3 regions of the Amycolatopsis sp. NPDC098790 genome follow, and region 1 is predicted to be linked to each of the others. Evidence: riboswitches for the same ligand, from Rfam matches in the RefSeq annotation. Region 1 holds a riboswitch; each other region holds the start of a gene.
The links. A riboswitch is a leader RNA that binds a small molecule or an ion and turns the genes downstream of it on or off. The one in region 1 is predicted to bind S-adenosylmethionine.
Positions count from the first base shown of each region.

Region 2: it holds a riboswitch for S-adenosylmethionine, as region 1 does, so the genes downstream of both, ACIQWX_RS11545 (methionine ABC transporter ATP-binding protein) here and ACIQWX_RS28365 (aminotransferase class V-fold PLP-dependent enzyme) in region 1, are expected to answer to the same signal.
Region 3: it holds a riboswitch for S-adenosylmethionine, as region 1 does, so the genes downstream of both, thrC (threonine synthase) here and ACIQWX_RS28365 (aminotransferase class V-fold PLP-dependent enzyme) in region 1, are expected to answer to the same signal.

Region 1 is NZ_JBIWAI010000003.1:674,078-679,991, reverse strand. Features, by position in the region: gene ACIQWX_RS28365 (aminotransferase class V-fold PLP-dependent enzyme) at 1-1,208, opposite strand, end outside; SAM riboswitch class IV at 1,246-1,360, opposite strand; gene ACIQWX_RS28360 (M23 family metallopeptidase) at 1,443-2,024, opposite strand; gene ACIQWX_RS28355 (potassium/proton antiporter) at 2,347-3,825, opposite strand; gene ACIQWX_RS28350 (ArsR/SmtB family transcription factor) at 4,004-4,705, opposite strand; gene ACIQWX_RS28345 (penicillin-binding transpeptidase domain-containing protein) at 4,979-5,914, opposite strand, start outside.
Region 2 is NZ_JBIWAI010000001.1:2,291,918-2,297,831, reverse strand. Features, by position in the region: gene ACIQWX_RS11550 (4-(cytidine 5'-diphospho)-2-C-methyl-D-erythritol kinase) at 1-467, opposite strand, end outside; gene ACIQWX_RS11545 (methionine ABC transporter ATP-binding protein) at 583-1,596, opposite strand; SAM riboswitch class I at 1,806-1,896, opposite strand; gene rsmA (16S rRNA (adenine(1518)-N(6)/adenine(1519)-N(6))-dimethyltransferase RsmA) at 2,034-2,870, opposite strand; gene ACIQWX_RS11535 (transglycosylase family protein) at 2,953-4,377, opposite strand; gene ACIQWX_RS11530 (TatD family hydrolase) at 4,587-5,423, opposite strand; gene metG (methionine--tRNA ligase) at 5,434-5,914, opposite strand, start outside.
Region 3 is NZ_JBIWAI010000003.1:214,907-220,820, reverse strand. Features, by position in the region: gene ACIQWX_RS26480 (class I SAM-dependent methyltransferase) at 1-550, shown strand, start outside; gene ACIQWX_RS26475 (VOC family protein) at 547-921, opposite strand; gene ACIQWX_RS26470 (DMT family transporter) at 945-1,808, opposite strand; gene rpsT (30S ribosomal protein S20) at 2,136-2,396, shown strand; gene holA (DNA polymerase III subunit delta) at 2,455-3,429, opposite strand; SAM riboswitch class I at 3,566-3,699, shown strand; gene thrC (threonine synthase) at 3,713-4,978, shown strand; partial or broken gene ACIQWX_RS26450 (transposase) at 5,225-5,914, opposite strand, start outside.

The DNA.
Region 1 (5,914 bases):
CCGTCGCGGACGCCGATGCCGTACTCGGCCGACAGCACCGCGGCGACCCAGCCCGGGTCGAAGCCGTCGACGACGAAGCTGACCGTGCCGACCCGGTCGACCGGCGCGTCGAACAGCCGCAGCTCGGCGCAGCCCGGGATGCCTTCGAGTCCCTTGCGCAGCCGGGTGAGCAGGGCCTGCTCGTGGTCTTCGACCGCGGCCCAGTTCTCGGCGAGGGTCTCGCACGCGACGCCGAGCGCGTACACGCCGACGGTGTTGGGCGAGCCGGCTTCGTGGCGCTCGGGCCCGGTGTTCCAGACGACGGCGTCCTCGGTGACGAGCTTGGTCGCGCCACCGCCGGCGAGGTACGGCCGGGCGGCGCGCAGCCAGTCGGCGCGGCCGATCAGCGCACCGGCACCGAAGGGCGCGTAGAGCTTGTGGCCGGACAGCGCGACGTAGTCGACGTCCAGTTCCTTGATCGAGATCCGGCGGTGCGGGGCGAGCTGGGCGGCGTCGAGCGCGATGCGGGCGCCGTGCTTCCGCGCCACAGCGGCGATTTCGGCGACCGGGAGCAGCTCACCGGTCACGTTGGACGCTCCGGTGACGACGACCAATCGCGGCCCCTGCGGGGAATCCGCGAGCGCTTCGTCCACAGCGGACACTGCCGCGAGCCGGGTGCGCGGGGTCGGGATCCGCCGGACGTTCGGGCCCTGCCACGGCAGCAGCGCGGCGTGGTGCTCGGTGTCGAAGACGATCACCGTGGTGTGCCGGGGCAGGCTGCGGGCGAGCAGGTTGAAGGAGTCGGTGGTGTTGCGGGTGAAGACGACGGTGTCGGTGCGGCGCGCGCCGACGAAGCGGCGGAGGACGTCGCGGGTGCGCTCGTAGAGCTTGGTGGAGACCTGCGACGCGAAGCCGGCGCCGCGGTGGACGCTGGCGTACCAGGGCAGGAACTCGTCGACCTTGGCGCGGACGGCGTCGAGACAGGGGGCGCTCGCGGCGTGGTCGAGGTTGGCGTAGCCGATGGTCTCGCCGGTGACGAGCGGGACGCGCAGGGCGGCGCCGGCGACGGTCGGGATGGCTTGCTTGACAAGGGTTTCCGCGATAGGGGCGGCCGGTTCGGCGGCGAGGGCGACGGGCGCGGTTCCGGCGGCGGCGCGGGCGGCCGGGGCGAGCGTGCCGGCGTCGGCCAGAGCGGTGGTGGTGCTGGTGCGGTCGATGGCGAGAGTCATCGGTGCCTCCTCGGCGGTCCGGGGGACCCCGGCGAGGGGCCCGCGCTTGCCCGTCGCACGGCGCGACCGGCCCGGTCTTCACCCGGGGCACCCCACCGCGGTAGGAGGGTTGCCGGCCAGCAAGCCGGGGCTTCGCGCTGGCACTCATGACCTGAGCCCGAAGGTAACCGAGAACGCGCCCGGCGGCCAACCCCCGCCTCACATTCTGAGACGCCGCTCACACACCGTGAGGTCTCAGAGCTTCGCGCGAAACCGCCCCGGGAGCTGCGTCACGGCGTTGTCCGCGAGGTGCGTAGCCGTGCCCGCGTACTGCTCGGCTCCCGCGGTGAAGCGCCAGCCGCCGATGGTCTTGCCGTCGACGGGTTCGGCGGCCCCGCTCACGGTCCAGAGGGTGAAGTGCACGTGGGCGCCGGTGCTGCTGCCGCCGCACGGGAGCGCGTTGCCGGTCGACCCGAGGACGGTCCCGGCTTCGACGTGCTCACCGTCGGTGACCGCGATGCCCTCCAGGTGGTAGTAGCCGGTCCGCCAGCCGCCGGCGTGGTCGACGGTGACCCAGTCGCCGCCGGGGCAGTGCTGCAGGTGAACGGTCCCCGCCAGCGGCGCGCGGACGGTCCGGTCGGCCGGGCTGAAGTCGATGGCGTTCTTGACGCCGGTGCCGCCGTCGTCGGAGTGGATGCCGGCCGAGTAGACCTGCTGGCCGGCCTCGAACGGCAGGGCGAGCACCGGGAACGGAGCCACGTCGGCGGTCGAGGCCGGCGCGCCGAGCAGGCCGAGGACCGCGGCCATTCCCAGGGCGAGCGCGGTCCTGCGAAGCATTGTCACTGTGCGTACCCCTTTGGCCTGACGCTCACCCATTCGAACTAACCCGATAGGGGCGCAGAGTAGGCCAAAAGGGGGATCATGGGGAAGATTGCGGACGCGGAAGATCACCCTCGCGGGAAAAGATCACCAGGTGGGTGCGGCAAGCGGACAAGCATCGGACAACGCGCAGCCCAAGGCGGTGCGCAGGAGTCGGCGGGTCGTACGCCCGGCGGGAAGTTAGCGGGCTCGGCCAGGCAACTCGCGGCAGTCGCGGACAGCTCGCGCGCCGGCGAACGAATCGGTCGGCCGATGCGCGCCTGCCCGGCCACGAACGGGGTTACCGGCCCGACTCGCCCCGCCAGCGGGCCAGCCGGCCCGCCCGGTCCACCGCTCGCAACCGGCGCTCGACCGCGTCGCGGACCGCGGCCGTCGTCACCACCAGCAGCTGGTCGTGCTCCTGCAGCCGGCTCGTCTTCTGCGGCGTGAAACCCGCGCCCTCGCGGACGACCAGGCTCACCGTCGCGCCCGTCGGCAGCCGCAGCTCCGACAAGTACACGCCGTGCAGCTTCGAGCCCGGCTGGATGCGGACCTGCAGCAGCTCGGCGCCCAGCTCGTCCAGCGGCGCCGAGTCGACCTCGACCTCGTGCGCCTCGGACTTCTTCGCCAGCCCGAGCTTGCGGCCGAGCGGCCCGAGCGTCGCGCCCTGGACCAGCGTCAGCACGATGACCAGCACGAACACCGCGTCGACGAGCCGTTGCGCGCCCGGCAGCCCCTGCGACAGCGGGATCATCGCCAGCACGATCGGGACCGCGCCGCGCAGGCCGGCCCACGACAGGAACGCCTGCTCTCGCCACGGCAGGCGGAACGGCAGCACCGACAGCACCACCGAGATCGGCCGGGCCAGCAGCAGCACCACGGCGCCGGCGACCAGGCCCGGCACCACCGTTTCGAACAGCCGGCTCGGCGACGCGAACAGCCCGAGCAGCACGAACAGCCCGATCTGCGCCAGCCAGCCGAGCCCCTCGGCGAACGACAGCGTGTCCGACCGGTGCGGCAGCCGCGAATTGCCCAGCACCAGCGCGGCGACGTACGTCGCGAGCAGCCCGGACGCGTGCGCCAGCTGCCCGGACGAGTACGCCACCACGCAGACCGCGACCGTCGCGAGCGGGTACAGGCCGGTCGCCGGCAGCGCGGCCCGGCGCAGCGCGATCCCGCCCAGCCAACCGAACGCCAGCCCGATCGCCAGGCCGGCGCCCAGTTCGTAGACGACCAGCAGCGGCAGCGTCCAGTCCACAGTGGTGCCTTCGGCCAGCACGACGACCGCGATGTACGCCGGCGCGTCGTTGATGCCGGACTCCAGCTCCAGTGCGCCGACCAGGCGCTTGCCGATCCCCGCCGTGCGCAGCACCGAGAACACCGCCGCCGCGTCGGTCGAGGCGAGCACCGCGCCCCACAGCAGGGCGATCCGCCAGTCGAGGCCGAGCAGGAAGTGCAGGGCCGCGCCGGTGACCGCGATGCTCACCACGACGGCCACTGTGGACAGTACGATTCCCAGGCCCAGCGCGGGTTTCACGGCCGACCAGCGCGTGGTCAGCCCGCCCTCGGCGAGGATCATGACAAGCGCGGCGAGGCCGAGCGACTGGGTCAGCCCGGGGTTGTCGAACCGGATGCCGAAGCCGGCTTCGCCGAGCAGCACGCCGATCCCGAGGTACAGCAGCAGCGACGGCAGGCCGAGCCGGATGGAGACGCGCACGGCGAGCACGGACGCGAGCAGCACGACGCCGCCGACGCCGAGCAACACGGGGAGCTGGTCCATGCCGCCTCCCTCCGAGTGCCGTGGGCACTCAGAATAGTGAAGCGGGTGGGTTAACTCGTTCGTGCACCGCCGGCCCGAGTCGGACACTCGGTGTGTTATTGACCCAGCCAGAAGCAGGCCGCCGCCCGAGCAGTACGCGACCGTTGGATCGAACTCTTCGGCCGTGGCTGTGGTCGGGTCAATAACCAGCGGCGCAGCAAGGCCCACCGAGCGCAGCGAGATCGACACCGAGTGCGGCGAACGGCTTGACCGCGCTCGGATGCACCTTCACCGCGCGGTGGCCGTCACGGCCGACCCAGCCCGCCTCGACCGCCCGGTCGAGCAGCGCCGCGGGCAGCGCGCCGCCGAGGTGGTCGCGGCGTTCCGTCCAATCCAGACAGTCGCGCAGCAGTGGCCGCCGTCCGGCGGCGACCGGCACGCCGAGGCCGGCCAGGACCTCGCGGCCGCGGGCGGTCAGCGTCAGCCCGTCGGCCGTGTCGACGAGGCCGCTGGCGAGCATGCCGTCGCGGACGGCGACGCCGAGCACCCCGGCGAGGTGGTCGTAGCAAGTGCGCGCGAAGCCGAGCCGTTTCACCCGGAGCGACGACTTCAGGCCGGTCACGGGCCGATGCTCGGCGTGCTGGGCCAGGTGCTCGATCAGCTCGGCGACGCGGGGGTCGGCGATCCGGACGTAGCTCGCCCGGCCCTGCTTGACCCGGACGACGAACCCGGCGTCGACCAGCCGGGTCACGTGCTCGCTGGCCGTGGAGAGCGCGATGCCGGCCGCCTTGCCCAGCTCGCCGACGGTCCAGGCCCGCCCGTCGAGCAGGGCGAGGCACATGGTGGCCCGGCTCGGGTCGGCGAGCACCGCGGCGACCTCGGCAAGGGCGATCGTCTCCATGCCCCCAAGGTACGGCGGCGGCACTTCGCCCACGGCCGAAGCGTCGCAGAGCCGCCGAGAGGTCTTGAATGACTCATTCAAGACCTCCGGCGTCCTGAATGACTCATTCAAGACATCGGACCGAGCCGAACCGACGCGGAGCTTTCACGTGAAAGCTGCCACCAGGGGGCGGAGCTTTCACGTGAAAGCTCCGCCTTGGCCGAAGGGCCGCGCACTTTCATAGGGAAAGTTCGGCGCGGCACTTTCCCTATGAAAGTGCCGCTTCGAGCCGGGTCAGATGCCCTTGAGGAACTTCGCCGCCAAGGTGACCGCCGGGCCCGAGTCGTTCGAGTCCTCCAAGAGCACCGCGAACGCGACCGTCCCCCGGTACCCGACGAACCACCCCGTGGCGTCCGAACCGTCGCCGAACTGGGCGGTGCCGGTCTTGCCGTAGACCTCCCCCGCCACCCCGGCTCCGCGGCCGGTTCCGCTGGTCACGACGGCCCGCATCATCTTCCGCACCTGGCCGAGCACCGCCGCGGGCGGCGGCGAGTAACCCTTGACGACCGTGGTGTCCAGGTCGTGCCACAGCCGGGGCGTGATCGCCTTGCCCGACGCGACCGTGGCCGCCATCAGCGCTCCCCCGAGGCAGCTCGCCTGGATCCGGCCCTGGCCGAACCCGTCCTCGACCTGCTCGTCCTTGTTCACCGGCGGCTCGACCTTGCCCAGCTCGGTGTCGATACCCGGGATCTCGTAGTCGGCGTTGAGGCCCAGCTCGTTCGCGGCCTTCACCAGCCCGTCGGCCGGGAGGTCCAGCGCCAGCTGCCCGAACGTCGTGTTGCAGGACCGCGCGAACGCCGTCTGCAGGTTCGTCGCGCCCAGCTCGAAACCCTCGTTCTTGACCGTCCGCGTCCCGACCGTCGCGACGCCGGGGCAGTCGACCGGCGAGGTCGCACTGAGACCGTTCTGCTGGATCGCCGCGACCGAAGTCGCGATCTTGAACGACGAACCCGGCTCGTACAGGCCGTGCAGCGCCTTCGGTTCCTTACCGGCGGCCGAGTTCTGCGCGACCGCCAGGATGTCGCCCGAGCCGGTGTCGACGGCGACCATCATGGCCGAGCCCTGGTAACCGTCCACCGCGGCTTGCGCGGACTTCTGCGCGGTCAGGCTCAGGCTCGACGTCAGCGTCTTCGCCTCGCCGTCGGCCTTCCCGAACAGCGTCTCCACGCT
Region 2 (5,914 bases), on a different contig from region 1:
AGCGCCGTGCCGCCGTAAAGCGCGAAGGGGACATCGCTGCCCAGGCCGGCGGCGATTTCCGCGAGCTCGTCGCGCGTGACGTCGAGGTTCCACAGGCTCGCCAGCCCGACGAGCGTCGCCGCCGCGTCGGCGCTGCCGCCCGCCATGCCGCCCGCGACCGGGATGCCCTTGCGCAGCACCACGCGGACCTTCGGGTCGCCGGTCCGCCCGGCGTGCGCGGACAGCGCTTCGACCGCGCGCCAGGCCAGGTTTTCGGGACCGGTCGGGACCGAGCCCTCGCCCTCGCCGTAGATCTCCAGGCCCGGCTCTTCGGTGACGGCGACGGTCACCTCGTCGGTCAGCGACAGGGCCTGGAACACGGTCACCAGCTCGTGGTAACCGTCTTCGCGCAGGTCGCCGACCGCCAGGTGCAGGTTGACCTTGGCCGGGACCCGGACGGTGACTGGAGGCGGAACTACGGCGAGCACCCGACCAGCCTACGTGCCCGCGAAAACGCCCCAATGTGGCCTTCGGTGCGTCTGACGCACCGAAGGGCCCCTTGGGTGCGTCAGACGCAACCAAGGCCACATTGGGGCGCTTGGATCAGGCGGCCGCGACGCCCTGCGGGCCGCGCGCGGTGTGCGTCACGTGGCCGCCGCGCTCGGCGACCCACGCCAGCGCCGCGTCGGCGCGCTCGCCGCGGACGCCCAGGCGGAAGCGGCCGACCGGGGTGTCGCCGATGCGGGTCAGGCCGCCGCCGATGGTGGCGAACTCGACGTCGAAGCGGCCCGCGGCCTCGGGCAGCAGCGCGCCGACCGACGCGAAGCCGACCAGCACGACGTCGACCGAGCGGTCGTAGCGCGACGACTGCGCGCGGGTGGTCTCGATGGCCGGCAGCAGCGCCTGCGCGGTGCGGCTCGCCGGGTTCGAGATCAGGTCGAGCACCGTGCCGCGCTCGATGACCGTGCCGTCTTCGAGCACCGCGACGTCGTCGCAGACCCGGCGGACCACGCCGGCGTCCGGCGTAGTGATCACGACGGTCGTGCCCAGCTCGGCGCGGGCGCGGTCGAGGACGGTGAGGACCGAGCCGGCCTCCTCCGGGTCGACGCCGGCCGTCGGGTCGTCGGCCAGGAGCACGGCCGGCGCCGCCGCGAGGGCCTTCGCGACCGCGACGCGGCGGAGCTGACCCTCCGACAGCTCGCCGGGACGCTGCGTCGCGCGCTGCGTCAGGCCGACGAGGTCGAGCAGCGAGCCGACGCGGCTGCGGCGCTGCGGGCCGTCGATGCCGAGCTGCTCGAGCGGGGAGGCGATGTTGCCGGCGATCGTGCGCTCGGCGATCAGCTCCGGCTTCGTCGAGACGACGCCCAGCTGACGGCGGATTTCCCGGAGGCGGCGGCCGTCGAGGGTGCCGGTGTTCAGGCCGTCGAGGCGGACGACGCCGCGGTCGGGCCGCTCCTGCAGCGCGATGCAGCGGGCCAGGACGGACTTGCCCGAACCGGCGGGGCCGACCACGCCGAAGAGCGAGCCGGCCTGGACGTCGACACTCACGTCCCGCAGGGCGACGACCGAATTTCCGTTGGTGGCAAAGGTTTTGGACAGGTTTTCGACGGTGATCACGAAGGCTCCAGAAAACGGGGCGCGCTCACTCGGAGGCGCCCGGCCGCAAGCAGAGTCCGTCCTAACTGGACGGTGCGTGAAGAAGAGGTGGACCGGCTACGACAAGCTCAGTGGGAGCGTCGACATGCGGTCACGGAGCGGCGGCCTTCGTCGACAACGCGACGCCTGGTCAGGAGCAGGGGGCGGGCTACCCTCTTCATCGGAAACGGCCTCCATCGGTCCTGGCGGTAGCACCTGCCCTGCGGAGGGTGGTTGCTGCGACTTCGGCGAGCCAGGTCTCTCAGTCGCTCGGGATGGACGTACTGAGTAAAACCGATCCCGAGGAGCGAACGCAAGCCCGTTGGCCCAGATCACACGAGTGGCGGTGTCCGAATCGCGAGATCACGCGGCAAGAGGCGTATTTTCACCCGGCGGCGTTGACTTCCACTGTGGACCTGCTAACGGACGGCGGCGATCCGGGCGAAGTCGTGCACGTCCAGCTGCTCGCCGCGGGTCTTCGGGTCGATCCCGGCGGCCGTGAGCAGTTCCCCGGCCCGCTCGGCGGAGCCCGCCCAGCCGGCGAGCGCGGCGCGGAGGGTCTTCCTGCGCTGTGAGAAGGCGGCGTCGACGAGGCCGAAGAGCCGATCGCGGTCGTCCGACGCCGGAGCGTCACCGCGTTCGAAGGCGACGAGCGCCGAATCGACGTTGGGCACCGGCCAGAACACCGACCGCGGCACGGGGGCGACCTTGCGCGCCGGGCCGTACCACGCGAGCTTGACGCTGGGGACGCCGTAGATCCGGCTGCCGGGGCCGGCGGCCATCCGGTCGGCGACCTCGGTCTGGACCATCACGAGGCCGGTGCGCAGGGAGGGCACCTCGGCGAGCAGGTGCAGCACGACGGGGACGGCGACGTTGTAGGGCAGGTTGGCGACGAGCGCGGTCGGCTCGCCGAGCTGCTCGCGCGTGACGCGCAGGGCATCGGCCCCGACGACGGTCAGCCGGTCCGCGGCTTCGGGGCCGCGTTCGGCGACGGTCTTGGGCAGCCGTTCGGCGAGCTTGGGATCGATCTCGACGGCGACGACGTGCGCACCGGTGGCCAGCAGCCCGAGGGTGAGCGAACCGAGCCCGGGCCCGACCTCGAGGACGACGTCGCCTTCGGTGACGTTCGCCAGCTCGACGATCCGCCGGACGGTGTTGGGATCGTGCACGAAGTTCTGCCCGAGCTTCTTGGTCGGCCGCACGTCGAGCTCGGCCGCCAGCCCGCGGATCTCGGCAGGTCCCAGCAGTTCAACCACCGGCAGAGCTTACCGATGAGGTCCCTCGCGCACGCGAAACGGCCCCCGTCCACGAAGGACGGGGGCCGTTCCGAAGCGAAACTCAGGCCTTCTTGCCGCAGACCGGCCAGGCGCTGTAGCCGCCGCGAGCGTCGCGGACCTTCTCCGCCACCGCGATCTGCTGCTCACGCGACGCCTGGTTCGGCAGGTTCGCGTACTGGTCGCCGCCGTAGGCGTCCCACGTGCGCTTGTCGAACTGGAGGCCGCCGTAGTAGCCGTTGCCCGTGTTGATGGCCCAGTTGCCGCCCGACTCGCACTGCGCGATGCGGTCCCACGCCGACCCGTCGCCGATCGCCGGCGTCGGGGCCTGCTTGGTGCCGACGTGGACGATCTTCGGCTTCGGCTGGGTGATGACCTTCTCGGAGATGCTCTCCCGGCCGACCTCTTTGCCGTTCTTCTGCGTGACCTTGTAGGTCACTTCCTTCTCACCCGGCGTGCCGGGGTCCTCGACCGAGGTCTTGCCCTTGGCGAGGTCCGGGTCGTCGACGCGCTGCTCGGGCGGGTCGATGGCTTCCTTCTGAACGACCGTCGAGACGCCGGTGCGGCTGATGTGCACCTCGGCGCCGTCGGTCAGCTTGACGTCCAGGCCGCCCTCGGCCTGGTCCTCCGGGCCCAGGGTGAGCTTGTACTCGCCCAGGAACTCCTGCGTCGTGACCGCGGTCGTCTTCACCTGCTTCGGCGCGTTTCCGCCGTCGTATAGGGTGATGTTCTTCATCGTCTTGATCTCGACGGTCGCGCCCTGGAGGGGCAGCTCGCCGTCCTTCGGCATCGACATCCACGTGCCGGGCTTGTCCATCGCGGTCATGCCGAGCTGGGACAGCGCGTCGCCGAGGTGGGTCGCGCGGACCCAGGAGGTGTGCTCCGCGCCGTCGACGATCATCTTCAGCTGGCGGCCGCGCTCGAGCTTGATGACGCCGCCGTCGCCGACCTCCGCCTGCGGGGACGGGGAGAGCGAGTCGTGCGCGCCCACGGACAGGCCCGCGTCCTCCAGCACCTCGCCGACGGTGTCGCCGAACGAGTGCACGGTGGTCTGCTGGCCGTCGACGTCGACGGTGATGCTCTTGTTCATCGCCAGCGCGGCCGCGCCGCCGCCGGCGACGCTGATCATGACGCTGAGGACGGCGCCCTTGAGGAAGCGGCGCTTCCAGACCTTGGTGGTCTGGCGGAGGCCCTCGTCCAGAGCCGCGCGACGCGCTTCGGGGGAAGCGGTGCGGTCCTCGTCGAGGCCGTCCGGGATGACGATCGGCGGCAGGTACGTCGTCTCCGCGTTGATGAGGCGGATCAGCTCGTCGACGTCGACGTCGATCTCGGCCATCATCGCGTCGGCGTCCGGGCCGAGCGCGGCGAGGATGTCCTGCTGCGTGATGTTCGGGTCGTCGGAGAAGTCGAGCTGGCCATACGCGGTGTCCTCGAAATAACTGCGTTCGAGGACGGCGGAGCGCGCTCCAGCCTGTCTGCTACCTGTCACCGGGGATCGTTCCCTTTCACGAGACGGCGGTCGGGGGCGCCGTCTCTACGACTGGGCGTGACGATCGGAAGCTGCTGAGCGCAGGCCCGACCGGCACGATCACGGGACAGTAACGGGTCGCGGCGGGTTGCGCAAACACCCCCCGGAGTGTCGTGATCCCCGTCACTCCATCAGGTGGACGATCAAGGAACCCCGATGTCGCAATGCGTTCAACCCGTTGTGACACTGGGGAGTCGGTAGACCCGCTCGGCGGTGGTCCGGACCGCTTCGGCGACTTCGTGGACAGCTTCGCCCCTGAGCGCCGCGAGGTGACGGACGGTGTAAGCGGCGCCGAACGGCTCGTTCGGCCGCCCACGGAACGGGTGGGGGGTCAGAAACGGCGCGTCGGTTTCGACGAGGTACTGGTCCGCCGGGCAGAGCCGGGCCGCCTCGTGGAGCCCCTTCGCGTTCTTGAACGTCACCGTTCCCGCGAAGGAAAGGACGTATCCCGCGTCGACGCACTTCCGGGCCATTTCCGCGTCCCCGGAAAAGCAATGGAAAATTACGGCATTCGGCGCATTCTCTTCGGCCAGGATGCGCAGCACGTCGTCGTGGGCCTCGCGGTCGTGGATCATCAGCGGCTTGTCCAGCCGCTTGGCGAGGTCGATGTGCCAGCGGAACGCCTCCTGCTGGGCGTCGTGCGGCGAGTAGTCCCAGTAGTAGTCGAGGCCGGTCTCGCCGACCGCCACCACGCGCTCCTGGCCCGCCAGGCGCTCCACCTCGGCCTTCTCGGCCTCGCCGAACTCCTTGGTCCGCGTCGGGTGGATCGCGACGGCGGCCCAGACCCGCCGGTCCCAGGTCGCCGCCTCGGTGGCCCAGCGGGCCGACGCGAGGTCGTCCGCCACCGTGACGACGCGGGCGACGCCGGCGCGCTCGGCGCGGTCGACCACGGCCTTGACGTCGGCCGCGGTGACCGCACCGCACGCGTCGAGATGGGTGTGCGCGTCCACCACCGACACCGGGAGCCGGTCCGGGACCGGCGGCAGCTCGCGCTTCTCGTCACCCATGCACTACCTCTTACTCCTTGACGATCGGTGCCCACTCCGGGCCGGTCTCGCCGAGCGCCGGGTCGAGCTTGGTGAACAGCGGCGACGGCTTCTGCAGGGGCTTGCCGACCTCGATCGGCTTCGACTCCCACTTCGCCTGCTCGGCCGCGTAGTCGCCGGTCAGGATCGGGTTGACCCGGCCGTCGATGTCGAGGTCCTCCACTTCGCGCAGCTCCGGCTGGGCGGCCCAGACGCCGGTGCCGCCGAGTGCCTCGTGCACCTTCTGGGCCGAGTGCGGCAGGAACGGCGTCAGCAGCGTGTTGGCGTCGGAGACGACCTGCAGCGCGGTGTGCAGCACGGTGTCGCGCCGCGTCGGGTCGTCCTTGAGCTTCCACGGCTCCTGGTCGGAGATGTACTTGTTCGCCGCGGTGACGACCTTCATCGCCTCGCTCGCCGCCAGCTTGAAGCGGGACCGGGCCAGGTGCGCGCCCGCGGTGTCGAACGCCTTGCGC
Region 3 (5,914 bases), 460 kb from region 1:
TGCGTTCGGTCACCCCTCCGGCCCGCTCGGCCGCCTCGGCGGCTGGGTGATGGCGCGGGGCAACGCCGCCACCGAACACCGCGTCGTCGACCTGGCCCGGCTCGAACCGGACGACACCGTCCTGGTCGTCGGGCCCGGCCCCGGCGTCGGCCTGGACGCCGCCGCGCGGCTGGCCGGGCGCGCGATCGGCGTCGACCCCTCGCCCGAGATGCTCGCGCTCTGCCAGGAGCGCTGCGCCGACCGCGCCGAACTGCGCGAAGGGTCGGCGGCGCACACCGGCGAGCCCAACGAGTCGGTCGACGTCGTGCTGAGCGTGAACAACGTCATGCTGTGGGACGACCGCGCGGCCGGGTTCGCCGAGCTGTTCCGGGTGCTGCGCCCCGGCGGCCGGTTGCTGCTTTCCGCGCACGAGAAGTGGCTGCCCGTGAGCAGGCACGTCCTGGCCGACGAAGCCGCCGAAGCGGGCTTCGCCGACCTGCAGACGTGGACGTGGGACCCGCCCGGCTTCGCCGCGCTGGCCGCCCAGCTGCGCGCCGTCAAGCCCGCCTAGCGGGTGTCCGTGCGGATCGGGTGGCCCTCGGGCACCTCGACCAGCACGATGCGCGTGCCGTCCGGGTCGGCGATCCAGGCCTCGTCGAGGCCCCAGGGCTCGCGCTGGGCGTCCCGCACCGGCTCCAGGCCCCGCGCCTTCAGGTCGGCCAGCGTCCCGGCGAGGTCCCGGACCTGCAGCCAGAGCACGAGGCCGGGCGACGAACCCGTCTCGCCCCCGCCGGAGACCTCCAGGGAGCCGTGGCCGAGGAAGAACACGGTGCCGCCGGGGAACTCGCGCTCCACGGCCAGGCCGAGGGTGTCGCGGTAGAACGCCGTCGTCGCGGCGGCGTCGCGCGGGCGGACGATCAGCCTGCTCTTCAGGACTTCCATCCGACCATCCCTACCGGACGCGCTCAGGCGGCCGCAATCGCGGCGATGCCGGAAAGCACGATCACCGATCCCGCGAGCCGCCGGACGGCGTCGCGTTCGCCCAGCACCAGCCACGCGGCGACGCCGCCGATCACGATGCTCAGCTCCCGCGCCGGCGCCACCAGGCTGACCGGCGCCATCGTGAGGGCGAACAGCACGAGGATGTAGGCGACCGGCGACAGCAGCCCGACGAGCAGCACCTCGCGGCGGTGCTCGCGCCAGACGCGGCCGACCTCGACGCGCCCGGCCAGCGCGCCGGGCACGAGCATCAGGCTCTGCAGGACCGAGCCGAGGCCGAAGTAGACGATCGGCGGCACGCCGAGCCCGGTGACCGAGTGCGCGTCCCAGAGCGTGTAGCCGGCGATGACGGCGCCGGTCAGCAGGCCGTAGAAGATCCCGGCCTTCACCGCTTGCGGGTCGTCCGCCTTGCGGCCGGTGCTGATCACCAGCACCCCGGCGACGACCAGGAACGCGCCGAGCAGGCCGAGCCAGCCGGGCCGCTCGCCGAGCACGAGGACGGCGGCCAGCACCGACAGCAGCGGCCCGGTGCCCCGCGCGACCGGGTAGACGACGGACAGGTCGCCGACGCGGTACCCGCGCTGCAGGACGATGCCGTAGGCGATGTGCAGCACGGAGGTGACGACCGCGGCGAGCAGCCAGCTCCACTGTGGACGGTTCGCTTCGACGACGAGCTGCACGACCGTGATCGGCAGCAGCACGACGGCGCCGACGGTGTAGTAGAGCCAGACGAACTGCGTGCCACCGGAGGAAATCCGCTTGGCCGCCAGGTTCCAGGCGGCGTGCACGACGGCGGCGACGAGGACGAGGGACAAGGCGGTGGCGTTCACGGGACCCCTTCGGGTTTTCGCGCGCGCGAAAACCGGGTCCTCCAGGCTTTTGCCCCGTCAGATGAACGACCGGCCGTCCGGGCCCGCCGATGGTGCCGCTCGGACCAGGCCCACCGGTCCTGGTTGTGTCGGGCTGGGTACGCGGACCGGCGACGGAACCCTAGGCACTGCCGTCGCCCACCGTACTCCCGGTGCCGGGCGCCCGTGGCCCGGCTGTTAAAGTGGTCGCTCGCTGCCCGTGCGGCATTCCGTCATGGAGGAAACCCGCTTTTCGCGGGGCCACTTCAGCGCGGCGGCGATCTCACCGAGTGAAACAGGAGTTGCCCTATGGCCAACATCAAGTCGCAGATCAAGCGCATCACGACGAACGAGAAGGCGCGTCAGCGCAACCAGGCGATCCGGTCCTCGGTGAAGACCGCGATCCGCAAGGTCCGCGAAGCCGCCGAGGCCGGCGACAAGGCCAAGGCCGTCGAGCTGCAGCGCGACGCCGCCCAGAAGCTGGACAAGGCCGTCTCGAAGGGCGTCATCCACGCCAACCAGGCCGCCAACAAGAAGTCGGCGCTCGCCAAGCGCGTCAACGCGCTCTGAGCTGGTTGATTTCTGGGAAGGCCCCGGCTTCGGCCGGGGCTTTTCTCGTGCCCGGGGTTCAGCCCTTGGCGGCCGCGACCTCCAGGACCGCGCGCTCCAGCGCGTAGCCCGGGTCGGCCGCCACGCCCTTGACCTCGGCGTTCAGGCGCGCGACGACGCGCATCGCCGTGGCCAGGCCGTCCTGGTTCCAGCCCCGCGACTGGCCCTGGGCCTTGCGGATCTTCCACGGCGGCATGCCCAGTTCACCGGCCATCTGGTTCGGGTTGCCGCGGCCCGCGCCCGAGACGCGGGCGATCGTGCGGACCGCGTCGGCCAGGGCGTCGGCCACCAGGACGTGCGGGACGCCCAGCTGCATCGCCCAGCGCAGCGACTCCAGCGCCGCCGACCGGTCGCCGCTCACCGCCTTCTCCGCCACCGCGAAGCCCGTCACGTCGGCGCGGCCACGGTGGTACTGGCGGACCGCGTCGGCGTCGACCGTGCCGCCCGTGTCGGCCACCAGCTGGCTCGCCGCCGAGGAGAGTTCACGCAGGTCGGAGCCCACCGCGTCGATCAGCGCGGCCACCCCGGCCGGGTCGATCTTGCCGCCCGCCCGGCGGATCTCGTGCCGCACGAACTGCTCGCGCTCGGCCGGCTTGGTCAGTTTCGGGCACTCCGTGACCTCGGCGCCGGCCTTCTTCAGCGCCGCGGGGAGCGACTTGCCCGCCTTGCTGCGGCCACCGCCGTTGTGCACGACGACCAGCACGACGCCGTCCGCGGGGTCCTTCAGGTACGACGCCACGGCGTCGGCCAGCTCCTGCGAGATGTCCTGCGCCGACTCCAGGACGATCACGCGACCCTCGCTGAACAGCGACGGGCTGACGAGTTCGGCCAGCTCGGGGGCTGTGAGATCCGACACCCGGACCCGGGTCAGCTCGGCCGTGGCGTCGATCGCGCGCGCCGCGGCGAGGGTCTCGCGGACGGCCCGTTCGATCAGCAGTTCTTCCTCGCCCAGCACCAGCTGCAGCGGGGCGGGGGCGGTGGCTTGCGCGGTCACCCGAGGATCCTCTCACTTGCGGTGTCGTGCGCCCGCTCCGGTGATGTCGGACGGCCACCGTGGCACGGCGTGACCGCCATGTCGTACGGTGTCCACGAGGCGGCGCGCTGACTCGCGCGCCCCGACAACCGAATACCGCTCATCCAGAGGGGCAGAGGGAACGGCCCGACGAAGCCCCGGCAACCGGCGTACAGCCCGTCATCCCGCGATCGCGGGGTAGCTGACGACCACGGTGCCAATTCCGGCCCGCTTCGGCGGGGCAGATGAGGAAAGGAACCTCGCGATGACCGCAACCCTCGGCACGACCTCCACCACCAAGACCCCGGACCTCGGACCGGCCGTCGAACTGGTGTCGAAGGAAGAGGGCCACCGGCAGCCGCTCGCCCCCGAGTTCGTCTCCGCCGAAGACTTCTCGCCGCTCGAGGTCGCCTACGACTTCGGCCGCGTCCGCCGCGAAGACATCGAGGCCGGCCCCAAGAACATCTGGCGCTACAAGAAGCTCCTCCCGGTTCCGTCCAACGTCGAAGAGATCCCGAACACCGAGCCCGGCGCGACCCGGCTGATCCGCGCCGACCGCCTGGCCAAAGAACTCGGCCTCAAGCGCGTGTGGGTCAAGGACGACACCGGCAACCCGACGCACTCGTTCAAGGACCGCGTCGTCGCCGTCGCGCTGGCCGCGGCCCGCGAGTTCGGCTTCGAGGTGCTCGCGTGTCCGTCGACCGGCAACCTGGCCAACGCGACGGCCGCCGCCGCGGCCCGCGCCGGCTGGCGGTCGGTCGTGCTGATCCCGAAGACCCTCGAGCGCGCCAAGATCCTCACCACCGCGGTGTACGACGGCGACCTGATCGCCGTCGACGGCAACTACGACGACGTCAACCGCCTCGCCACCGAGCTGGCCGGTGAGCACCCGAAGTGGGCGTTCGTGAACGTGAACGTCCGGCCGTACTACTCGGAGGGCTCGAAGACGCTGGCCTTCGAGGTCGCCGAGCAGCTCGGCTGGCGCATCCCGCCGCAGATCGTCGTGCCGATCGCCTCCGGTTCCCAGTTGACGAAGGTGGACAAGGGTTTCCGCGAGCTGGGACAGCTCGGGCTCGTGGACGCCAGCCCGTACAAGGTGTTCGGCGCGCAGGCGACCGGCTGCTCGCCGGTGTCGGCCGCGTTCCGCGCCGGCCAGGACGTGGTCCAGCCGGTGAAGCCGGACACGATCGCCAAGTCGCTGGCGATCGGCAACCCGGCCGACGGCCCGTACGTGCTCGACATCGTCAACCGCACCGGCGGCGCGATCGAGGACGTCACCGACGAAGAGGTCGTCGAAGGCATCCGCCTGCTGGCCCGCACCGAGGGCATCTTCACCGAGACGGCCGGCGGGGTCACCGTGGCCACGGCGAAGAAGCTCGTCGAGACGGGCAAGCTCGACCCGGACGCCGAGACGGTCCTCCTGATCACCGGCGACGGCCTCAAGACCCTCGACGCGGTCGAGAACCACCTCGGCCCCAAGGCGATCGTGCCGCCGTCAGCCGCCGCGGTGAACGAGGCGCTCGGCTACTGACGTCCGACGACGCTCGGGGCGGGCCGTGCGGCTCGCCCCGAGTCCGGTCACCGGCAACGGGCTCGACCGGCGCTGGGGCGCTGGGCGCTGGGGCGCTGGGGCGCTGGGGCGCTGGGGCGCTGGGGCGATCGTGTAGGACGTCGGCGGCCACGCGACTTCTGCCCGGCTACCGACCGCGCTTGGCCCGCCTACAGCGGCGAGCCAAGCGGTCGCCGCGCTCCGGAGACGGACCTGACTTGGCTCAAATTAGTGCGCACCGCGGTCGTGGATGCGGGTGAGGGCATCGCGGAGGTCGTCGGGTAGCGGGTCGACTGCGGTGAGGGTGTGCTCGCCGGCCTGGATGTTGATGGTGCGGTAGCGGCTTGTGGTGGTAGATCGGCCGCGCACGTAGGTCGTGTTTAGACATTCGAAACGACTTCTCGATGTGGAACAGTCGGTGGTAGGCGTCGATCACGAACTCGGCGGTGAGGTCCGGGAGGTTGGTGACGTAGCCTTTGAGGCCGGCAAGGGCGCGTGCCTTGGCTTCCAGGGTCCGGTTGACGCTCTTGGTGGCGCCGGTGAGCTGGATGAACCGGTTGCGTTTGACCGCGGTCTTGCCGGCGACGGCCTGCTCGGCCTTGGCGACCTGTTCCGCAGAGATCATGCCAGCGTCGGCCACGACCGTGACATCAGCCAGCTGGTGGGCATCCATGAACGCACGGATGGTCGGCAGCATCGTAGTGGTCTCGCCCCGGTTGCCCTCGAACGCGTTGACCATCAACGGAAACCCGCTTGCGTCGGTGAGCAGCTCGATCGTGATCTGCGGCTCCAGGCGGCGTCCTTTGGAGAACCCGGGCTCACGGAACCGCGAACGCGGGCAGACGCCGCTTGAGGGTCGCGTACGCCGGCGGGTCGAAACCTGCCTCCTCGACCACCCGCAGACTGTCCAGCTTGCTG